One region of the Clostridium sp. TJA032 genome, then DNA from elsewhere that is predicted to be linked to it. Evidence: a T-box and tRNA genes for the amino acid it is inferred to sense, from the RefSeq annotation. Region 1 holds a T-box; the other holds one or more tRNA genes.
What was found. The T-box of region 1 lies ahead of gltX (glutamate--tRNA ligase). A T-box ahead of a tRNA ligase gene usually reads a tRNA of that ligase, here a tRNA-Glu.
Positions count from the first base shown of each region.

Region 2: it encodes a tRNA-Glu, which carries the amino acid that the T-box ahead of gltX (glutamate--tRNA ligase) is inferred to sense. The anticodon was not compared.

Region 1 covers NZ_JBZEFB010000001.1:385,557-396,328, forward strand. Annotated here, with positions in the region: gene AC4FRL_RS01720 (M42 family metallopeptidase) at 386-1,426, shown strand; gene AC4FRL_RS01725 (hypothetical protein) at 2,501-3,148, shown strand; gene AC4FRL_RS01730 (hypothetical protein) at 3,165-4,814, shown strand; T-box leader at 4,942-5,169, shown strand; gene gltX (glutamate--tRNA ligase) at 5,222-6,883, shown strand; gene AC4FRL_RS01740 (zinc-ribbon domain-containing protein) at 7,051-7,206, shown strand; gene AC4FRL_RS01745 (DUF488 domain-containing protein) at 7,314-7,925, shown strand; gene AC4FRL_RS01750 (hypothetical protein) at 7,948-8,148, opposite strand; gene AC4FRL_RS01755 (hypothetical protein) at 8,292-9,257, opposite strand; gene AC4FRL_RS01760 (DUF896 domain-containing protein) at 9,529-9,708, shown strand; gene hprK (HPr(Ser) kinase/phosphatase) at 9,720-10,643, shown strand; gene AC4FRL_RS01770 (magnesium transporter CorA family protein) at 10,689-10,772, shown strand, end outside.
Region 2 covers NZ_JBZEFB010000004.1:159,445-170,216, reverse strand. Annotated here, with positions in the region: gene AC4FRL_RS10240 (BaiN/RdsA family NAD(P)/FAD-dependent oxidoreductase) at 1-855, opposite strand, end outside; gene AC4FRL_RS10235 (hypothetical protein) at 1,048-1,602, shown strand; tRNA gene AC4FRL_RS10230 (tRNA-Glu) at 1,814-1,888, shown strand; tRNA gene AC4FRL_RS10225 (tRNA-Val) at 1,893-1,968, shown strand; tRNA gene AC4FRL_RS10220 (tRNA-Asp) at 1,982-2,058, shown strand; tRNA gene AC4FRL_RS10215 (tRNA-Glu) at 2,066-2,140, shown strand; tRNA gene AC4FRL_RS10210 (tRNA-Val) at 2,147-2,222, shown strand; tRNA gene AC4FRL_RS10205 (tRNA-Asp) at 2,237-2,313, shown strand; tRNA gene AC4FRL_RS10200 (tRNA-Glu) at 2,319-2,393, shown strand; tRNA gene AC4FRL_RS10195 (tRNA-Val) at 2,400-2,475, shown strand; tRNA gene AC4FRL_RS10190 (tRNA-Asp) at 2,488-2,564, shown strand; tRNA gene AC4FRL_RS10185 (tRNA-Thr) at 2,568-2,643, shown strand; gene AC4FRL_RS10180 (ATP-binding protein) at 2,756-3,733, opposite strand; gene AC4FRL_RS10175 (DnaD domain protein) at 3,726-4,739, opposite strand; gene AC4FRL_RS10170 (M23 family metallopeptidase) at 4,987-6,003, shown strand; gene AC4FRL_RS10165 (S8 family peptidase) at 6,005-7,201, opposite strand; gene AC4FRL_RS10160 (DMT family transporter) at 7,268-7,699, opposite strand; gene AC4FRL_RS10155 (dUTP diphosphatase) at 7,756-8,235, opposite strand; gene AC4FRL_RS10150 (2'-5' RNA ligase family protein) at 8,431-8,973, opposite strand; gene murA (UDP-N-acetylglucosamine 1-carboxyvinyltransferase) at 9,303-10,556, shown strand; gene AC4FRL_RS10140 (MBL fold metallo-hydrolase) at 10,578-10,772, shown strand, end outside.

The sequences.
Region 1 (10,772 bases):
GCTAGAGATAAAGACATTTAATAAATAATTACTGATAGGTTAAAAGATTTGTATAAGTGAATTATTGGTAATATATTGTAATTAAGTATAGATAATTTTGCTACTAATGTAATTGAATATTTCAATTTAAATGGGAAAATCATAATATTTTATTTTTATTTGGTGAAATTGGACAATAAATTGAAGATAATCCTCAATTTATGTTTAATCTTTAAATAGTTATTAAGAATTTAGTTTTATTATATAATACATTATTTTTATATATGTAATATACTATTTAAATAAAGAGTCATTTGAACTTTATTTTAAACAATATTTAGGTGCTTTAAATAAATAATAATTTAATTATGAATTATTAATAATATTATATATTTTAGGAGGAAAAATGAGCAATAATTTTAAGATTAATAAGGAATTAGTATTGAAAATAGCAAAAGAAATATTAGAGTTTGATAGTCCTACTGGATTTTGTTTTGAAATAATTAATAAAATAGAGGAAATGACAAAGTGTTATGGATATAAGTTTGAAAGAACTAATAAAGGATGTGGAATAATTACTATTGGAGGAAATAGTAATGATAAAACAATTGGACTTTGCGCTCATGTAGATACATTAGGTGCAATGGTACGATCTATAACAAAATGTGGGACTTTAAAGTTTACAATATTAGGAGGACCTATAGTACCAACGTTGGATAGTGAATATTGTAAAATAAGAACAAGAGACGGAAAAATTTATACTGGGACTTTTTTAAGTACTAGTCCAGCAGCACATGTTTTTGAGGATAGTAAAACTAAAACTAGAGATGAAAAGAATATGGAGATTAGAATTGATGAAGTAGTAAAAAGTAAAGAAGATGTTTTAGCATTAGGAATTTTTCCAGGAGACTTTATATTTATTGATCCAAAGACTACTATCACAGAAAGTGGATTTATAAAGTCAAGATTTATTGACGATAAAGGAAGCATAGCGGCTTTAATAGCGATGCTAGAAATTATGAGTAGAGAAAATATAAAACCTAAATTTACAACAAAGATATTAATTTCTATATATGAAGAAGTTGGACATGGATCATCGTATATACCAAGTGATATTACTGAATTAATAGCAGTTGATATGGGGTGTATAGGTGATGATTTATCTTGTACAGAATATATGGTAAGTATTTGTCCTAAAGATTCAAGTGGACCATATGATTTTGGAATAACAACAGAATTAATAAATCTCGCAAAAAATAATAGTATAGATTATGCAGTTGATATATATCCTATGTATGGATCGGATGTAAGTGCTGCGTTAAAAGCTGGTAATGATGTAAGGGGAGCTCTTATAGGACCAGGGGTACACGCATCTCATGGTATGGAGAGAACACATTATAAAGCGCTAGAAAATACAATTAAGTTATTATTAGCATATCTAATTTAGAAAATACACTAAATAGTACATTTATTAGTTAAATTTGGTGCAATATAATATCAACAATATGTGATTAGTTTAATAGATTATTAATAAATAAATGGATTGTAGAATTTATTTGAAACTTAACAAGAGACAACTAATTTATGATAAAAAATATAAAAGAAAGTGATTATGCAATTGTTGTTTTAATTGAAGAATATGCTAAAAATTAGAGTGTTTTTAAGGTCAAGTTGTGTTTGAAACTATGCTAACTATTACAGACATTAAAAATAATATGAATAAGTTATTATTTTTAATAAGAAATAAAAGGTATATACTAATGAATTCCCAATATTATTTTAGATATATATGCTATTGATTTTCAGATGATAGTAAGTTTGAAGAATTAATTTATAAGATTAATAATATATCATTATAGATAATTAAAAAGTATTTAAAGTATTTTAGGAGATTTTAAATGTTTACTTTTAGTAAGTAAACATTTAAAATCAAATTTAATTTATGAATTTGAAGAAATTACAGCTAGATTAAAATTTGAATAAAAATATTGTATGTCTCATTTATATGGTTTAGATAAAACTTTATTTATCATAATGGGTATTGATTCATGAGAATAATGATTTTTTATGTTAGTAATAAAATTTTGAATGTAGATGAGGTTGTAAAAAAGACTTTGATAGAGCATGTTAAGAGTTAGTTGAAATATTAGTTTTGAATATTTTTTTAATGATATATATTGATTATTGTGAAAATTATTCAAGAGAGATATGTGATTATTATATTAAATCAAAACTTATAAATTTATTTAAATATAGTTGATTAAATTATGTAGTAGATATATATTTAAATTATGGTAGTTCTGATGTTTGTTAATTACTTAAAGTGAGAAATAGTTTTAGAGTTGCTATTGTAGTAGTTGGAGTAAAAATGTTTAGTATAGTATAGAAATGATACTCTATTAAGCTATAAATAACATTATTTATAGCTTAATAGAGTAAACCACATTTTATATTAAATTAATATAATAAATGTAAATTTGTAAATAATATAATTAAAATGAATTTGATTGAAGTTTAGAAAGTGAAAGGATTTTTAATAGCAAATATTTTAGTTTCTACTTTGTTTTTTAGTGAAGGTATAATTTACAAAGATAATTTATTAAAAGAGGATACGTTAAACAGCAAATTTAATTTAAATAAGAGTTTAAATAAATATGATGATTTTTATATAAAAGATAAGGAAAAAAATTTAGTAAAAGAGTATGCACTAGATTATATGAAAAAGATTTATTTTATGGACTTAGGAGCTAATATAGACGGATTTAAGGACATTGGAAAGGATAGATATTATCAAGTAACTTTATACTCTAAAAGCGTAAAGGGAGAGGCGTTAACAGGGATAGTAGATAGAATTATTATAAACAAAAGAGGAGAGGTTTTAAAAGGAGAAAATGGAGAAGCTTTAAGTGGAATTTATGACCTTATAACTAACTTAAATATGAGTAATGAGGAAGTTTTAGAAATAGAAAAGTTTGCAAGATTGTATGAAGCTGAGTTAAATATTAAAGATTTAGAAGCTTATGTATTAGGAGATAAGGTTTTAAAAAATAAAACTTATTATGAGGTTTACATACTTTCTAAAAGTTTAGAAAATAAAGGTATTTTTGAGCCTTTAGAAAAACTTTATATAAATAAGCTTGGAGAAGTTATTAAAAATATTGATGTTTAAAATGGGGAGATTTAAGATGTGTGGGGCTAAGAGTATAAAATTTATAATAGATATAGCTTTAGATAAAAAAGATGTTTTAAGGGTAAAACTTAATATTAAAAATGCTTATTTAGGTATCCTTCAGTTTTATAAAGGAAAGATAAGAATAGTTAAATTTAATTGTAATGAAGAGTTTTATTCAGATTCAAATTTTATATATATAAATAATAAAAATAAAGAACTTAATTTAGAGTATGAAGTTTCCATAGGATATTTAGGAAAGCATGGAAAAATAGGAGTAATAAAAGAAGATTTGATAAGTTTTTTAGGAGAGCAAGTATTTTTACTTCCAGTTGAAATTCTTACAATTAAAGATAAGGAAAAATCACCTTTTACTTTAGAGGTAGATTTTATGTCTTTTATAAGGTTTTTAAATAACAAGAATTTTAAGGAAGATAATTATAAAAATATTATACCTTTTAAAGAAACTGATTTTAAATTAAAACTTTTAAAGGGTACTTGGAGTGATTTTTATGAAATAATGAAATCTTCCTATACCTTTGGATTTTTTTCTGAATATATTTTAGAAAATGAAGAAGGAAATCTTAAATTATACTATGACATTAAAAATAATTTAGTGAAAAGTATGGAAGAAAAAGAAATAGTTTTAAAAAATATAAATAATATTTATAAATATTATTGTGATTTATTTAATATAAATTGTTTTAATAAAAAAAATATTAATATAGTTTTACTTAGAGAGAATGAAGAAAATAATTCATATATTTTAGGAGGAAGTGGGAAAAATATTATAAGTGCTACCTTTAATCCTTATAAAAAAAGGGACTGGCAGTTGTTATCTCATAGATTATTTCATAGCTTTATGGATAGTATTTTAAAAGAAAGAGCCTATCATCTTCCTCCTAATCTTTGGTTAACAGAAGGCTTAGCTACATATTATGAAAATTTATCTTTAGAATCTTTAGAAAAAGGACTTAAGGAAAATTTAAATATAAGTTTTAATAGGGAAATAGCTAACTTATATACTAGATACTTATATATGACATTAAAAGAACCACTTAGGTTTAGTATTATTCCAATGGAGGAAGGAAGTATAAGAAGTCATGGTAAAATAGAGTTTTTACATTATACAAAGGCTCCTTTACTAGTTTATTTCTTAGAAAGAATAAGTAATTTAAGTGAAAAAGATAAAATAATAAAGCTTTTAATTAAAAATAAGCATAATAATTTTTCTATGGAAGAGTTTTTTTATAGCTTATTAAAAAATAAATGCGATTTTTTCGCAAATAATTATTTATTTAGAAATAACATAATTCCTTTATGGCATTTAAAAGAATATTTAATAGAAAAAGATGTTATATCTATTTTAGAAGAATATGAATATATTTTATGGACATGGTTTAAAGTAGAGGATAATAATTATATTAAAGATAATCTTAAGGGTTATAATGAAAACCATAATAAAATTTTAAGCTATAATAAGTACCTTTTTAATCCTAAAATCATAGAAGTTTTAGAGGAATATTCTAAAAGTTTAAGTTATTTAATAAAAGCATGGTTTATTAGATGTGATTTATGTTCTGTTTCGTATAATGATGAATATGTTAGATATAAAATTTTATTTAAAGAAGAAAATCTTAAAATATGGAATGATTTTATTAATTAGGCTTTGTAAAAATATAATATAAATATTTAAAGTAAATTAAAAGAATGAAAGCTTTAAATAGTCAATATTTATATTTACAACTTTATATAATCTGATATAATATAATTTGTTATTTAAAATTATATATTTTATTGCTATGATGAAGAAGAGTATATAAATAATTATTTTAAAGCGATTTAGGGAGGGTGTAAGCCTAAAAGATAATTTTATAGAAAGAAGCTTCGGAGCTTAGGCTGAAAATCTTAATCTTTAAGGAGTAGGTCTAGGGATAATTCCCTTAAATATTTTAAGTGAGTTAGTTTTATATCTAACTAATTTAGGTGGTAACGCGGAAGTTAAGTCTTTCGTCCTAATTTTTAGGACGAGAGATTTTTTTATTACATAAATTTAGAAAGGAAAGTGAAAAAATGAGTTATGAAAATTTAGCTAATTTAATATTTCCAGAGGTAGATAAAACACCGGAATATTATTTTGAAAAGTATCCAAAGAGAGAATTAAAAGAAGGTGCTAAGGTATTAAGATATGCACCAAGTCCAACAGGATTTCAACATATAGGAGGAGTTTTTGCTTCATTAATAAATGAAAGATTAGCTCATCAAAGTGGTGGAATATTCTATTTAAGAATAGAGGATACTGACCAAAAGAGAGAAGTTGAAGGTGCTATAGATGATACTATAAAAACTATGCATAGTTTTGGTATGGACTTTGATGAAGGAATAACAGGAGAAAATTCAGAAAAAGGAGCTTATGCGCCTTATAAGCAAAGTGAAAGAGCAGAGATATACAGAGCCTTTGTTAAAGACCTTTTAAGAAAAGGATTAGCTTATCCTTGTTTTATGACTTCTGAAGAGTTAGAAGCTTTAAGAGAAAAGCAAATTGCTGAAAAATTAACACCAGGTTGTTATGGTGAGTTTGCTAAGTATAGAGATTTATCTCCTGAAGAAGCTATAAAGAAAATAGAAAATGGTGAAAGTTATGTTATAAGAATGAAATCACCAGGAAATCCTGAAAAAAGAGTTGTTGCTCAAGATATGATAAAGGGAGAGGTTTCATTTCCTGAAAACCTTCAAGATGTAGTAATAATAAAGGGAGATGGACTTCCAACTTATCATTTTGCTCATGTAGTAGATGATACTTTAATGAGAACTACTCATGTTATAAGAGGAGAAGAATGGTTATCATCTCTTCCAATACATCTTCAACTTTTTGATGTTATAGGAGTTGAAGCACCTAAGTATGCTCATATTCCAACAATAATGAAAATGGATGGAAGCTCAAAAAGAAAATTATCAAAAAGAAAAGATGCAGAAAGTGCAGTAAGTTACTATAGAGAAAAAGGATATCCATCTAAATCAGTTATTGAATATCTTTTAAATATTATAAATTCAGCTTTTGAAGAGTGGAGAGCTGAAAATCCAGATAAGGATTATCATGAATATAAAGTTGAATTAGACAAAATGAGTAAAAGTGGAGCCTTATTTGACTTAATTAAATTAAATGATGTAAGTAAAGATGTAATCTGTAAAATGAAGCCAGAGGAAGTATATGATTTATATACAAAGTGGGCAAAAGATTATGATGAAGAAATGTATAATTTAGTTACAGCAAAAGAAGAAATGATGAAGGAAGTATTTAATATAGATAAGGAAGGGCCAAAGCCAAGAAAAGATTTTGCTAAGTGGGATGAAGTTAGAGAGAAGGTATTTTATTTCTTTGATGAATTATTTGATAAAGAAACAGCAGAAAATGTGGAACTTCCAAAAACTTTAGAATTAGAAGAAGCTAAGAGAATAATAGAAGCTTATGAAAAAGCATATAATTTTAATACAGATAAAGATACTTGGTTCTCTGATTTAAAAGAGGTTGCTGTAAGTTTAGGATATGCTACTGATAGAAAGAAATATAAGAAGAATCCAGAGGAATATAAAGGAATGGTATCAGATGTTGCAGGAGCTGTAAGAGCTGCTTTAACACATAGAGCGAATACTCCAGACCTATATACAATAATGCAAATTATGGGTGAGGAAGCTGTAAGAGAAAGATTTAAAAATTTTATCACACTAAAGTAAAAGTTAAAAAATAGTGAATAAAAACTTGCTATTTTAAAATTTTAATGATATAATTTAAACATAAGATACAAAGCTTTAAAAGATGAATAAAATTTTCCTTAAACTTAAAGAATAAAGAAAATTTTTATTAATCCATTTAAATCTTTAAATTTAAGGAGGATGTCAAAATGGCAGATAGAACATTAAAATGTAAAGACTGTGGAGCAGATTTCATATTCACTGAGGGAGAACAAGCTTTCTACAAAGAAAAAGGATTTGAAAATGATCCAGTAAGATGCTTAGATTGCAGAAGAGCAAGAAAAGCTCAAAGAAATAATAGATAATAATTTGTTTATTATAGGTTGTAAGATTATTCTTACAACCTTTTTTAATTTCATGGTAAAATTTTTATTGTAATTATATTTTATAATTATTTTGGAGGATTTTTAATATGGAAATATATACTATAGGACATTCTAATTATGAAGTAAAGAGACTTGTAGAAATGCTAAGAAAATATAATATTAACTGTGTAGTTGATATAAGGGGAATTCCTTATTCTAAATATAATGTGCAGTATAATAAAGAAACTATTAAGAATACTTTAAATAAATTAGGTTTTACTTATGTTTATATGGCTAAAGAATTTGCAGCTAAAAGAGAAAGCAAGGTTTCATATAATTCTCTAGGATATGCTGATTTTAACAAGGTTATAAAGGAAGATTCTTTTAAAAAAGGAGTAGAAAGGCTTAAAGATGGAATAGATAAAGGGTATAGAATAGCTCTTTTAGGGGCTATGCAAGAACCTATTAGGTGCCATAGAAGTATATTAGTAGGGCGAGAATTAGATAAACTTGGCTTTAATGTAAAGCATATACTCCATGATTATTCTTTATGCAATCAAAAAGAGATTGAAAATATGCTATTAGAAAAGTATTTTAAAGATAGAGGACAAATTACTATAGATTCTATTATGGGGAAAGAAAAAAGTGAAGATGAAATGATAAAAGAAGGATATGAATTAGCTAATAAGGAAATTGGATATAGAATGGAAAAACTTTAGCTAATGTTATTTTTAATTTATTTTATAAATTTTTTAAATTGAAATATATTGTATTTATAGAGCTTAGCATAAAGAAAAAGCTAGAAATTAATCCTACTATATTTACAAATAAAAGCTTTGATTTAAGGGCTACATAAATCATAGTTATAGAGGCTATAAAGGTGATTAAAGAGAATATTGCACCAAATTTTTTTTCAGTTAAAAAAAGCTTAATTTTATTCATAACAAATCTCCTCAAATTTTAAGCTATTTTAATTAAGTATAAGTTTAGTTTTATAATCATATAACAAAGAATAGTCTGTGAACCTTTTAAAAGAAATACACTTTAGTATAGCATATTAAAAGAAAAAGACACAGACTATTATACTATTTTTTGGACATTTCTTGAAATATCTCTAAGAAAAAATCCTCTAATTCTTGAACTTTCTTTTCAAGTTTACTAACTCTTTCTTCTAAAGATACTTTAGTTTCCTCCTTAGGAGAATTGTTATTTTCTTCTTTTAAATTTAAAAATTCTTTTTTTAGTTCTTTAAAATATAAATCACTATTATAAATAAAGGTGTCGCTATTATTATAGCTTTTCCTTAAATTTTTAATTTTTCCTTTTAAGTTTTTGGGTAATTTTATAGAATTAATTTTTTTAGGATTAAACTGTGAATAATTGTTTTTTTCTTTAGGAATTTTACTTTGATTTATTTTATCTAAAGAAGGTTGATTATTTAAATTATTATCTAAGGCTACTTCTTTTAAGATGGAGTTATTATTTTTTTTATCATTTATAAGATTTTCTTTTTTAGAGTTTTTTTTCTTAAATTTATTTTTGAAAAAATAAATAAACTTAAGAAATATATTTTTATTTCTTTTTTTTCTTAATCTTTCACTTCTTGAAATTCTAGGAATTTTAATGTTTTCATAAGATTTTATAGTATTTTCTTCTTTAAGAGAAGTATTAATTTCAATATCTTTTATCTCTGGTAATAAAGATTTAGGATCTTCTTCTTTTATATTTAATTTTTCATTTATTGAATCTATAATAGATTGTACATCTTCTCTCTTTTTATAATTTTTATTTATAGAACTATCTGTATTATATAAATTTAAAGGTTCCATATTTATTAAGGTTGGAATATCTTTATCTTTTTTAAAATATCCTTCAGTATTATCAAAGAAAAAACCTTCTTTTTTCATAAAAATAACTATATCTGTTTGGGATAGATTTAGATTTTTTGAAAGTTCATTTAGGTTAATGCCATCTAAAACTAAGGAATTATTTATAAATTTAACTTTATCTGAATTTGTCATGTTTTTAAAATTTAAAGCTATTTTATTCATAATTCATCACCTTTAATAAAAAATATTAATTAGAATATTAAGTTCTTTCTTTATTAAAAAAAGTATATAAAATATTATAAGATAAAAAAAAATAATTTGAAATATATTACAATTTAAAAAGATAAAAATTTCAAAGAAATTAACATAATATATATAGTTTTAATATATTATGATTTAAAATGTTAATTTAGTAAGAAAGATTGTTGCTAAAAAATAGATACAAATGTAAAATAATATTATAAATAAATTAAAGTTAAAAAGGAGATTAAAGATGAACATAGATGAATTAACAAAAAGAATAAATGAACTACATAAAAAACATAAAGAAGAAGGATTATCAGAAGAAGAACACAAAGAAAGAGAAGAACTTAGAAGAGAATATATAAATAGATTTAAAAGTAATTTAAGAGAACAATTAAAGGGAATTGAGCCGAAAAATAAGAAAAATTAAGGGTGATTTTTGTGGGTGTTACAATAGAGAAATTAATAAAGGATTTTAAATTAGAGGTAGTACAAGTTGGAGAAGAAAATGTTCCTATAAATGTTTGTGATGTAAACAGACCAGGACTTCAATTAGCAGGATTTTATAACTATTTTGCTCCTGAGAGAATTCAAGTTATAGGGAAAGCTGAATGGAGCTTTTTAGAAGATATGTCTCCAGACCTTAGAAAAAAAAGATTGAATAAATTTTTTTCCTTTGATATTTCTTGTCTTATTATAACTAGAGAATTAGAAATACATGAAGAACTTTTAAAGGCAGCAAGGAAAAGAAACTTATGGATTCTTAGAAGTAACATGGTAACAACTAAATTTATAAGTAAAATTACAATGTATTTATCAGATAAAATGGCGCCTGAAACAAGACTTCATGGGGTTCTTGTTGATGTATATGGTATAGGTATGTTAATTACAGGGGAAAGTGGAATTGGTAAAAGTGAAACAGCCCTTGAACTTATAAAAAGAGGTCATAGACTAGTAACTGATGATGCTGTAGATATAAAAGAAATTGATGGGGATTTAATAGGTAGGTCTCCAGAGATAACTTTTGGAATGCTTGAAGTTAGAGGTATGGGTATAATAGATGTATCAGCTTTATATGGACTAAGTTCAATTTTAACTTCTAAAAAAATAAAAATAATCATTCATTTTGAACATTGGAAAGATGATGGAGATTATGATAGATTAGGAGTAAACGATGAATATCAAGACATTTTAGGTGTTAAGGTTAAAAAGTTAAGGGTTCCTATAAGACCAGGTAGAAATATAGCTGTAATTATAGAAGCAGCTGCTGCAAATTATAGATATCAAAGAATGTCAGATGTTTCTCCTGTTGATATTATAGAAAAAAGAATGCTAGATAGCATGGAAAATGAGAGTAAAATTTAATAAAAAAACAAAGAATATAACCATATCAAAAATAAAGGTGATGATATGGTTATATTTAATATTGAGGAAAATTTTAAAATACTTAAGGAGTGGAAAAGGGGAGAGTATAATGTATGGATACTAATGGAG
Region 2 (10,772 bases), on a different contig from region 1:
CCCTTCAAGAAAATCTTCTAGTTCTTTTAAAGATTTATCAGGCATCATATCAACAATTATTTTAACATCTTTTCCTTTAAAACAACCTAAAGATGCTTCTCTAGATATTTGTAATATTGGAGGGCCAGAGATTCCGTAGTCTGTAAAAAGAATTTCTCCAAATTCTTTTCTAATACTTTCACCATTACATAAAACTTCAGCATATCCATTAAATTTTATTCCAGATAAAGCTTTAAGTTTATTATGAGATAATTTTAACTGCACTATAGCTGGATTAGGTTCAATAATAGAATGACCAAAATTTTTAGCAAGATTATATGCAGAACCATCTGAACCAGTTTTAGGGGCGGATTTTCCTCCACAAGCCATTATTAATTTTTTGCACTTAATCACAGGAGATTCTTCATTTCCTGTGGATAATTTAAATTTCCCCTTTGCTTTACTTATAGATTTTACTTTATAGGAAGTGTAAATAGGTATTTCTCTTTCTTCTAAAGCCATTTTTAAAATATCTAAAACAGAAGAGGCCTGAAGCGATTGTGGATAATTTTTACCTTTTTCAAGTTCTACAAAAGGCAATCCTAAATTAAGAAAAAATGCTTTAGTATCTTCTACAGAAAATTTATCTAAAGTTTTTATAAAAAATCCATCATTTTCACTATGAAAATTTTTATAAGGGAAACTAATTAAAGAATTTGTTATATTACATCTTCCATTTCCAGTAGTAAGAATTTTCTTACCGACTCTATCAGTTCCTTCAACTATAGCAACATCTAAACCAAAATCTTTAGCTGTAATTGCAGCTGTCATACCAGAGGCTCCACCTCCTAAAATAACTACATCATGATATATCATAATTTTAAAATTCTCCTTTCTAAGTTTATCTATTAATAATCAAATAATTTTAAAATTTATTATATTTTTTATCATAACATTTCTAAACTTGAATTGTATCACATTTAAGTGTTTATAGATACTTAAAGAGAAAAAATGAAAGGTAATATTATTTTATTTGGTGAGAAATAATATTACAGGAGGTGTTTATTTATGAAATTTAAAATTACAAATGAAATCTTAGAAGGATATAATACAGAATTAAAAATAAGAAGAATGAATTATGACCAAGTTGTAGTAGATTATAATAATAATTCAGGAATAAAAACATTTAAAATGATTGATGGAGAATTAGTTTCAGAGGGAGAGGTTGATGAGATAATTAAAAAACATACTGATTTGTTAAAAATAAAAATAAATAGAGGTACTTCAGCTTTATTTTATAAAGGGATAATAGATTCTATAGAGGAAGCTATAGAAGAGGTAAATTCTTTAGTGGTTTTAAATGATTTTACTAAAATAACAAGTAGAAAGGGCTTTTGGGATAAAGATATACTTGTGTATTTAAATGGGAGATATCCCATAAAAATTGAAGCAAGTGGAAGAAATTTTAAAGAAAATAGCTATAAATTTAATATAAAGGTTCTAGAAGATACAGAATTCATTGAAATGTGCTATTTTAATATAGAAAAATTAAATAATCAAATAAATTGGAGAGAAAGACAATTAAGTATATATAAAAAAATAGTCAAAAAAATAGAAAAATAGAGTAATTTTGAGTAAAATAGAGAAATTGAAAAATAATTTTATTAAATAGCTATAAATAGCTTAAAATAACTAAAAAAACTGTTGACATAACTTTAATTTTTGGGTATTATAGACCTTGTCAGGTCGCCAAGAGCGAAAGACAAAAACAAAATAAACAAATTTAGTTTAAAGCTAAAACTGGTCAAAATGATGTGGTTTTAAGAGTTAATGTGGCCCCTTGGTCAAGCGGTTAAGACACCACCCTTTCACGGTGGTAACAGGGGTTCGATTCCCCTAGGGGTCACCAACATGGTCGCATAGCTCAGCTGGGAGAGCACCTGCCTTACAAGCAGGGGGTCACAGGTTCGATCCCTGTTGCGACCACCATAAAACTTTTAATGGCTCAGTAGCTCAGTTGGTTAGAGTGCCGGCCTGTCACGCCGGAGGTCGAGGGTTCGAGCCCCTTCTGAGTCGCCACATTTTTGGCCCCTTGGTCAAGCGGTTAAGACACCACCCTTTCACGGTGGTAACAGGGGTTCGATTCCCCTAGGGGTCACCATATTACGGTCGCATAGCTCAGCTGGGAGAGCACCTGCCTTACAAGCAGGGGGTCACAGGTTCGATCCCTGTTGCGACCACCATAAAAGTTTTTAATGGCTCAGTAGCTCAGTTGGTTAGAGTGCCGGCCTGTCACGCCGGAGGTCGAGGGTTCGAGCCCCTTCTGAGTCGCCAGTTTTGGCCCCTTGGTCAAGCGGTTAAGACACCACCCTTTCACGGTGGTAACAGGGGTTCGATTCCCCTAGGGGTCACCATATTACGGTCGCATAGCTCAGCTGGGAGAGCACCTGCCTTACAAGCAGGGGGTCACAGGTTCGATCCCTGTTGCGACCACCATAAACTTTTAATGGCTCAGTAGCTCAGTTGGTTAGAGTGCCGGCCTGTCACGCCGGAGGTCGAGGGTTCGAGCCCCTTCTGAGTCGCCATATGCTGGTGTGGCTCAATTGGCAGAGCAGCTGACTTGTAATCAGCAGGTTATCGGTTCAAGTCCGATCATCAGCTCCAAATTGAACTTCAGTTTAACTGAAGTTCTTTTTTTATTCTGTAATAGAATAAAAGTTTAATTTATTTATGCTAAAAATGCACCTTATCTTTTAAGGAAGATAAGGTGCATTTTTTATTTTTTATTTTTTAGTTTTTTAGTTTTTCTTATGTCTACACCATAAGTTTTAAATGGAGTAAAATTACCTATAATTCTAGACATTATTCTTTCAGCATAATACTGGCTTAATTCTTCGACATTTAAGTTAGTTGATATAATCATTTTTTTATTTAATAGTAATTTTTTATTTAATATAGAAAATAATTCTGTAGTAGAAAAGTCAGTAATTTGTTCACTACCTAAATCGTCTATAATTAATAAATCACAATTAATTAATAAATCTTCTAACTCTGAATTATTATTAAATCTTATATCTTTGAGATTTTGCATTAATTCATCTGCTGTTCTATAGACTACAAAGAATCCATTATCTAATAAATATTTAGAAATACAATACGTGATAAATGTTTTTCCTGTACCAGGTTTACCATATAAAAAAAGATTTTTATTATGTAAATTAAAATCTTTTAAGTAATGTTGTTCGAGTTGAGTCCTTATCCATTGCATATTTTCTCTAGGAGACATAGAATTATTCTCATCACGTATTGGAGAAAATAGATTTAAATCAAATTTAGAAAAATTATTTTCTTTTAATGCATCTTCCATATGTGAGTTTTTATAATATATCTTTATAAGATTATTTTGATAGCAACTACATTTTTGTAAACCTATATAACCTGTATCTTTACATTTAGGACATTTGTAATGTAATTCTAAAAAATTTTTTGGATAATTATTTTCAAGAAGTAAATTCTCTTTATTTTTTACTAAACGTTGAATTTTATTTTTCAAATCATTAAATTTAGATTCGTCTAAATTATTTAAAGCTAAGATAGAAAGTTTTAAGGATAGTTTTCCTATTTCTTTTTCATAATCTAAAACTTCTGGTAAAGTTTGTTTTATTTCGTTTCTTCTTTTTTGTAATTCTAATTTTTCATTATATCGTGTATTTTCATAAATATCCATTAATTTTGATTTATAGCCTTTAATCACTTAAATCACATCCCAACCATTCTTTTTCTAATTCTTCATAGTCATAATCTCTTTGCGTGAAATTTACTGGCCTAGCAGGTTTCTTTTGATGTACAGATGACTTATTTATATTAGGTCTACTAAATGTTTTTGAAGAATTAGAGTTTTTCTTAACATCTTTTTTTGCTACATCTTCAAGAGTTTTAATACCATCTTTAAACCACTTACTTAATATACCATCTATATATTTAAAATCAGCTCTATTTAAGCGTTCAAAGCATATATCACAAGCTTTGCAAATTAATTCAACAGAAAAATTATAAGTTAAAAGCCATTTTTCCATCATAGTTTCTTGAGGTTTCATTATTTCTGTATTTTGGATTCCTAAATATTTTAGAATTTTTCTTATCTTAACCCATTTATCTTCTGTTTTAGTTATATAAGCTTGGGCTTCCTCTATTGATTTTATACCAGCATTGTGCCAGCTAAGAGCCACAGTTTCTATGTATCTAACATCTTTTTTTCCCTTAGATACACAATACTCTATTAGTATTAATATAAGCTCAGAAGAGAAATTAAGCTCTGTTTGCCAAGAAAGATATGTTGTCATTTCCTTAGTTGATAAGGGACGACATATAAGTTTTTCTATATCTTTTAGCATATCCTTGGTATTATTCTCATCAAGTGCTGAAAGCAAATCAACTGAGTTTTGACTTGATGAGTGAGTCCCTTCTGATAAATCTAAGAATTCTATTTTAAAGTTATTCATTTTATCTATAGGAATTAGTTTTATAACACCTTCTTCATGCCAATAGTTAAGAGCATTCATTATATCTGATTCTAAAAGGTTTAGGTTTGTTGCTAAAATTGATGAGTTAACTCCAGGTTCTCCTGTGAAGTTATATTTTAACAATAATAAATAAACCTTAATAAATTCTCCACGAGCTTTAGGCATGTATTCTTCTAAAAATACATTACTAACAGGAGTAAACTTAGTGGCTGAGTTTTTTAACATAAAAGTACTCAAAAAATAACCACCTTTCTAGATTTATAAATAGTCTAATTTTAAAATAAGAACAATAAAAAATAGACTATGTTTAATTATATCAAAGTGTGTTTTCTATAACAATAAAGTATGCTTTTATAAATAGCAAAAAATATTTTCTTAGCATGAATAATTTTTCTTTAAATGGGAACATTAATTTAAGTGTTTAAAATTATAACCTAAGGAGAGTAAAATTATGAATTCATTAGATTGAAAGAATAAATTTTTTTTGAAAACTTTTTTTGCTTTAATTATTTTTATATTTATTTTTAAATTAGATGTTTATTCTAAAACTTTTTCTAATATAGGTAGCTTAGGAAGAGTTGCTTTTATAAATATGCCTTATATATCTAACATTTATGTAGAGGCTTATGAATTATCTATAAATAATAAGATTATAGGATATATAGAAAGCAAAGAAAAATTTCAAGAGGTCTTAGAATTAGTAAAAGATGAGTATATAAAAGAATTGTTAAATTATAATTTTTCTATAAAGGATGTAAATGTTAAAAATAATATTAATTTAAAAAATAGTATTATTCAATATAAAAAAATAAATATTATAGAAGATATAAAGTCAGAGATAATTCGTTTAAATAAAATTTCAAATAGGCCTTTAGTTGAAGTAAGTATGGAATCAGAGTTTTTAGAGATGAAATATATAGCACCATCAATTGAGGTCATAAAATTAAAAGACGAAAAGTTAAAAGAAGATTTTATAAAAGAAGGAAAAGTTGGAGAAAAGCAAGTTAGAAATAAAGTGAACTTTGTAAATGGAAAAGAAGTTTCTAGAAAAGTAATATCTGAGTTGGTTTTAAAAAATGCTGAAAACACAAAGGTTTATAAGAAAATAAAAAATCCAATAGAAGAAAAGGTACCTTTTTTAAATCATCCAACTAAGGGAGGAGAAATAACTTCTAGCTTTGGAGATGAAAGTAGAGGGGGACATAGAGGTGTTGATATAGCAGCTATTAATGGAACAGAAATAGAAGCTGCTTATGATGGAACTGTAACTTATGTGGGATATAATGATATATATGGAAATATGGTTAAGATTAAACATGATGATAATATGGAAACTCTTTATGCCCATGCAAGTTCTATATTAACTGAAAAAGGTAAGATTGTTAAAGAAGGTGAGCCCATTGCAAAGGTTGGTAGTACTGGAAGAAGTACTGGGCCTCACCTACATTTAGAACTTATATATAAAGGGAATCCTGTTAATCCAATGGAGTATATAAAATAGACTATATGCTACTAAATAAAAGTGATAAATCTATTACTCCATTACCAATAAGCTCAATTGGCAAATCATATTTATTACTAGAGGCTATTTTAAGTAATGAACATAAATCTTTATAGTTAATATTTTCTTTAGCTTCTAGTATAAGTGCACATACTCCAGCTATGTATGCACAAGCTAGAGAAGTTCCTTGAAATGTAATATAGTTATTATCTAATTTATGAGGATATAATTTCATACCATTTCTTTCAGATATATATTTTTTATCTGAATTTAAAGAGGTAATATTAGCGCAGGCTGCACAAAAATCAGGCTTATTTATTTTGTTATTTCCAGAGGAAGAAAATTTAAAAGGTTTTGTTGGAGTTTTAGATGAATCTATACCACTAACTGTTATGCAGAAGGGAGATAATGCAATTCCTTGAATTGTGTTGTCTCCTTCTATGCTTCCAGAAGGAACTATAGGAATTATATTTTTTTGAACAGCCATTTTGAACATTTCATTGAAATAATCTGAAATAGTTATATTATGGCTTGTTAGTTCAAAAGGAAGACATAATATTTTTACTGGATTTTTTTCTTCATTAATAAGTGTTTCTATAGCAAAAAGTATATCTGAAACATAGCCTTTTCCATTAGAATCAAAGGCCTTTATACAGGATATATTAGAGTTTTCTGCTATGCCTTTAAAAACAAATTTTGAAGAATATCCACTACCACAAATTATGCCACTAAGTGCAGTACCGTGACCATTATCATCATAAGGATAGGAGTATCCATTTAATAAATCTAAAAAGAAATTTATTTTGTTTTTAGGGTTTATTAAATCTTGATGAGGATATACTCCACTATCAACTAAACCTATGGATATATTTTTTCCTGTAAATTTAAAGGACAGACTTTTAGAAATTCTATTAGCTGTTCCAATACTAAGACCACATAAAAAAGCATAATCATCAAATGAAACAAATTCTACCTCTGGATACTCTATTAATCTATTAATTGAGTTAGGGGTAAGGGTTGCACATAATAGATTTAAGGATTCTATTTTTCTTATAACAGTTCCATTTAACTTTATAATTATTTTTGAAATATCATCTAAAAATTTTTTGCACTTTATAAGAACTCTATAATTTGTATAGTATGAGCGATTTATATAAACTTTTAAATTATTATCTAATTTTTGTTTTCTTGAAAACATAATAAATACTCCCATTTTATTTATTATTTTATAATATATGAATGGGAGTAGAGTTTTGACAATATATTAACTTTTCCATTTAAAAATGATAATTCCAATTATCATTACAATTATTCCTAAATAGTTATGTGCTGCAAATTTAATTTTTTCGCTATCAAAAAGTGCGAAAGCATCTATTATTCCTGCTGTTATAAGTTGAGAAATTAAAATAATAGATATGCCAAAGGTTGGGCCTAAGCTTCCAACTGCTGACATAACGGTATAGGTTATAACAACACCGATAGCCCCACCTAATAAGTAAAGTTTATTTACAGAGCGAAGTTCAGAGTAATTACCGTTTCTAAACATAAACATAATAATTAATGCTAAAAAAAACGCAGATCCTTGAACTATTGTGTTTGTTTCCCAAAGTCCTATTTTTTCAGAAACTCTTGTATTGAAAACTCCTTGTATGCTCATTGCTGCTCCAGAAATAATTGCTAAAATAATACCAAGCATAATAAATCACCTCAAGCTTAGTATTTCCCATAAATAAAAAAATAACTCTCTAAATTTTAGAGAGCTATTTTACAATAATCATTTTTAAAAAAATTTTCTTCTATTTGATTTATTGAAAAACCTAAGCTTATACCTAAGCTTATAAAATCTTCAAATAATGTTTCATAGTGATCAACAGATGGAGATATTATTAAGTCATTAACATCTATAAGTAAAGTTAAAAATTGATCGCTTAAACAATAATCGTTTGGTTTAACTATTAGTTTTTGTAAGCACGTGTAATTTTTATTTAAACCTATAGTAAGGATTTGTTTTAAACAATCGATATATTTTTCTAAAACTAGTTCCTTAGAAACTTTAGTTTTCTTACCATTATTCCAATAAATAAAACACTTTGTTTCATCAGCTAACTCGCCTATTTTAACTTGAAGTGCTAAAAACATTCTAGTTGCTACTTTATAGTCATTTAAATTGCTATCGATAACAAGTTCCTTGTTAAACTTATCTTGTTGAATAAAAAAGTTATTTAACTCCATTAGTATATCCCCCTATCTTCTTAAGCAGAAAATGCTTACTACTTAATTTTACAGAATCTTTTCATACTTGAAAAGAATAGAAAACGAATACAGGCCTAAAAAGTTACGAAATGTTAATTTACAATTAGTTTAACATAAGTTTATTGAATATATGTTATATAGATATTAATATAAATAAAAAACTATTATATTATCTTAGTAATTTCTTAGATCGTATGATTTTATAGGGATTTCTCTTTTACTATTTTGAAATCTCCAAAGTTCTATTTTAGAAATTTTCAATATCTTTTTTTGAGAAGATTCTCTTAAAGTAAATACTGTAGGTGGAATATTATTTTTTTTGTTATCTTTAAAGCTAGGGCTATTTAATGGAATATATAAAGGTGAATCAATACGTTCTCTAATATTAAAACCATGAAGCTTTAGCATATCATTAAATAATCTATGGATTTTTTTTATATAACCTTTATTTTCAATTTGTAAGTTTAGAGCTTTGTTAGTACTTTCATTAAATTCAGCAGTACCAGTCAACTCTATCTTAAATTTCTTATAAGGTTTAATTAATTTAAGGATTACCTCATCTAGTTTTTCTAGATTTGGATTATCTATTGTTTCAAGAGGAATGTGTAAAGTTATATGATTTCTTGGTAATTTATATTTTCTTAATAAACCTCTTTGAAGTGATTCAAGGGATTTACAAGACTCCTCATCAAACAATGCTACTAAATAATATTTCATGACAAAACCTCTCTTGAATATTAGTTTGTTCCAAATAAATACAAACTTTGTTATAAATTATAACATATAGAATTTTTAAAAAAAATAATATGAAAGAAATTTCAGAATAAAAAGTATTTTTAGATAATATAAATTGGGTAAATTTTAAAAGTAAAGAATAAAAAAAATCTTTAAATATTGTCTTATTATGATATAATGAAAATTATGAGTAATACTTTAAATTTCACGGTTTAGCCAGTTTAAATATGGTTAATCGAAGTAAAAAAATTAATTAAAAAAGAAGAAAATGGTAATTGTATACATATAAAAAATTAGCAAGGGTGAATTGTATGAATAGATTAATTATAAATGGCGGTAAAGCTTTAAAGGGATCTATAGAAATAAACGGGGCGAAAAATGCTGCCGTAGCTATATTACCGGCAGCTATACTAGCTAGCAAAGGTGAATGTATTATTGATAATGTACCAGATATAGCTGATGTACATTGCTTAGAAAGAATAATTAGATCATTAGGGTGTAAAGTTGAAAAATTAGATAATAACACATTAAAAATAAATGCAGAAAATATAAAGGCTGTAGAAGCTTGTGGAAATGATGTAAGAAAAATGAGAGCTTCTTACTATTTTATTGGTGCACTTTTAGCTCGTTTTAAACAGGCTAGAGTTGAACTTCCAGGTGGATGCCCAATAGGAGTTAGACCTATAGACCAACATATAAAGGGTTTTGAAGCCTTAGGTGCTAAGGTTACTATAGAGCATGGTGCAGTTAACATAACAGCAGATAAATTAGTTGGAACAAACATATTTTTTGATGTAGTAAGTGTTGGAGCTACTATAAATCTTATGATAGCTGCAACTTTAGCTGAAGGAACTACAATATTAGAAAACTCTGCAAGAGAACCTCATGTTGTAGATGTAGCAAACTTTTTAAATGCTATGGGAGCTAATGTTAAAGGGGCAGGAACAGATGTTATAAGAATTAAAGGTGTGAAAGAACTAAGAGGTTGTAACTATAGTGTTGTTCCAGACCAAATAGAAGCTGGTACTTTTATGATAGCAGCAGCAGCTACAAGAGGGGATGTTACAATACAAAATGTTATACCAAAACATTTAGAGTCAATTTCAGCTAAGCTTTTAGAAATGGGAGCTAAAGTAGAAGAGGGCGACGATAGTGTTAGAGTTTATGTTGATGGAGATTTAAAAGGTGTTAATTTAAAAACAGCACCATATCCAGGTTTCCCAACAGATGTTCAACAACCAATGTGTACTTTATTATCTACTGCTAAGGGTAGAAGTATAATAGTTGAAACTATATGGGAAAATAGACATAAACATGTAGATGAATTAAAGAAAATGGGCGCAACTATAAAGGTTGAGGGAAGATCAGCAATTATAGATGGTGTTGATAAATTAACAGGGGCTGTAGTTAAGGCTACAGATTTAAGAGCAGGAGCTGCAATGGTTATTGCAGGACTAATTTCTGATGGAGTTACAGAAATAACAAGTATAGAACATATAGATAGAGGATATCCTCACATAGAGGAGAAGTTCAGAATGCTTGGTGCTGATATAGTTAGAAAATAGTAATACAAATGGGGGAAATATATGATTTTTTGCTCACTATATAGTGGAAGCAGTGGTAATAGTATATTAGTTGGTTCAGAAAGAACAAAAATACTAGTAGATGCTGGTTTATCAGGTAAAAAGATAATAGATGCTTTAAAAGAGGTAAATCAAAATCCAGAAGAAATAGACGGTATATTTATAACTCATGAACATAGTGACCATATAAAGGGAGCT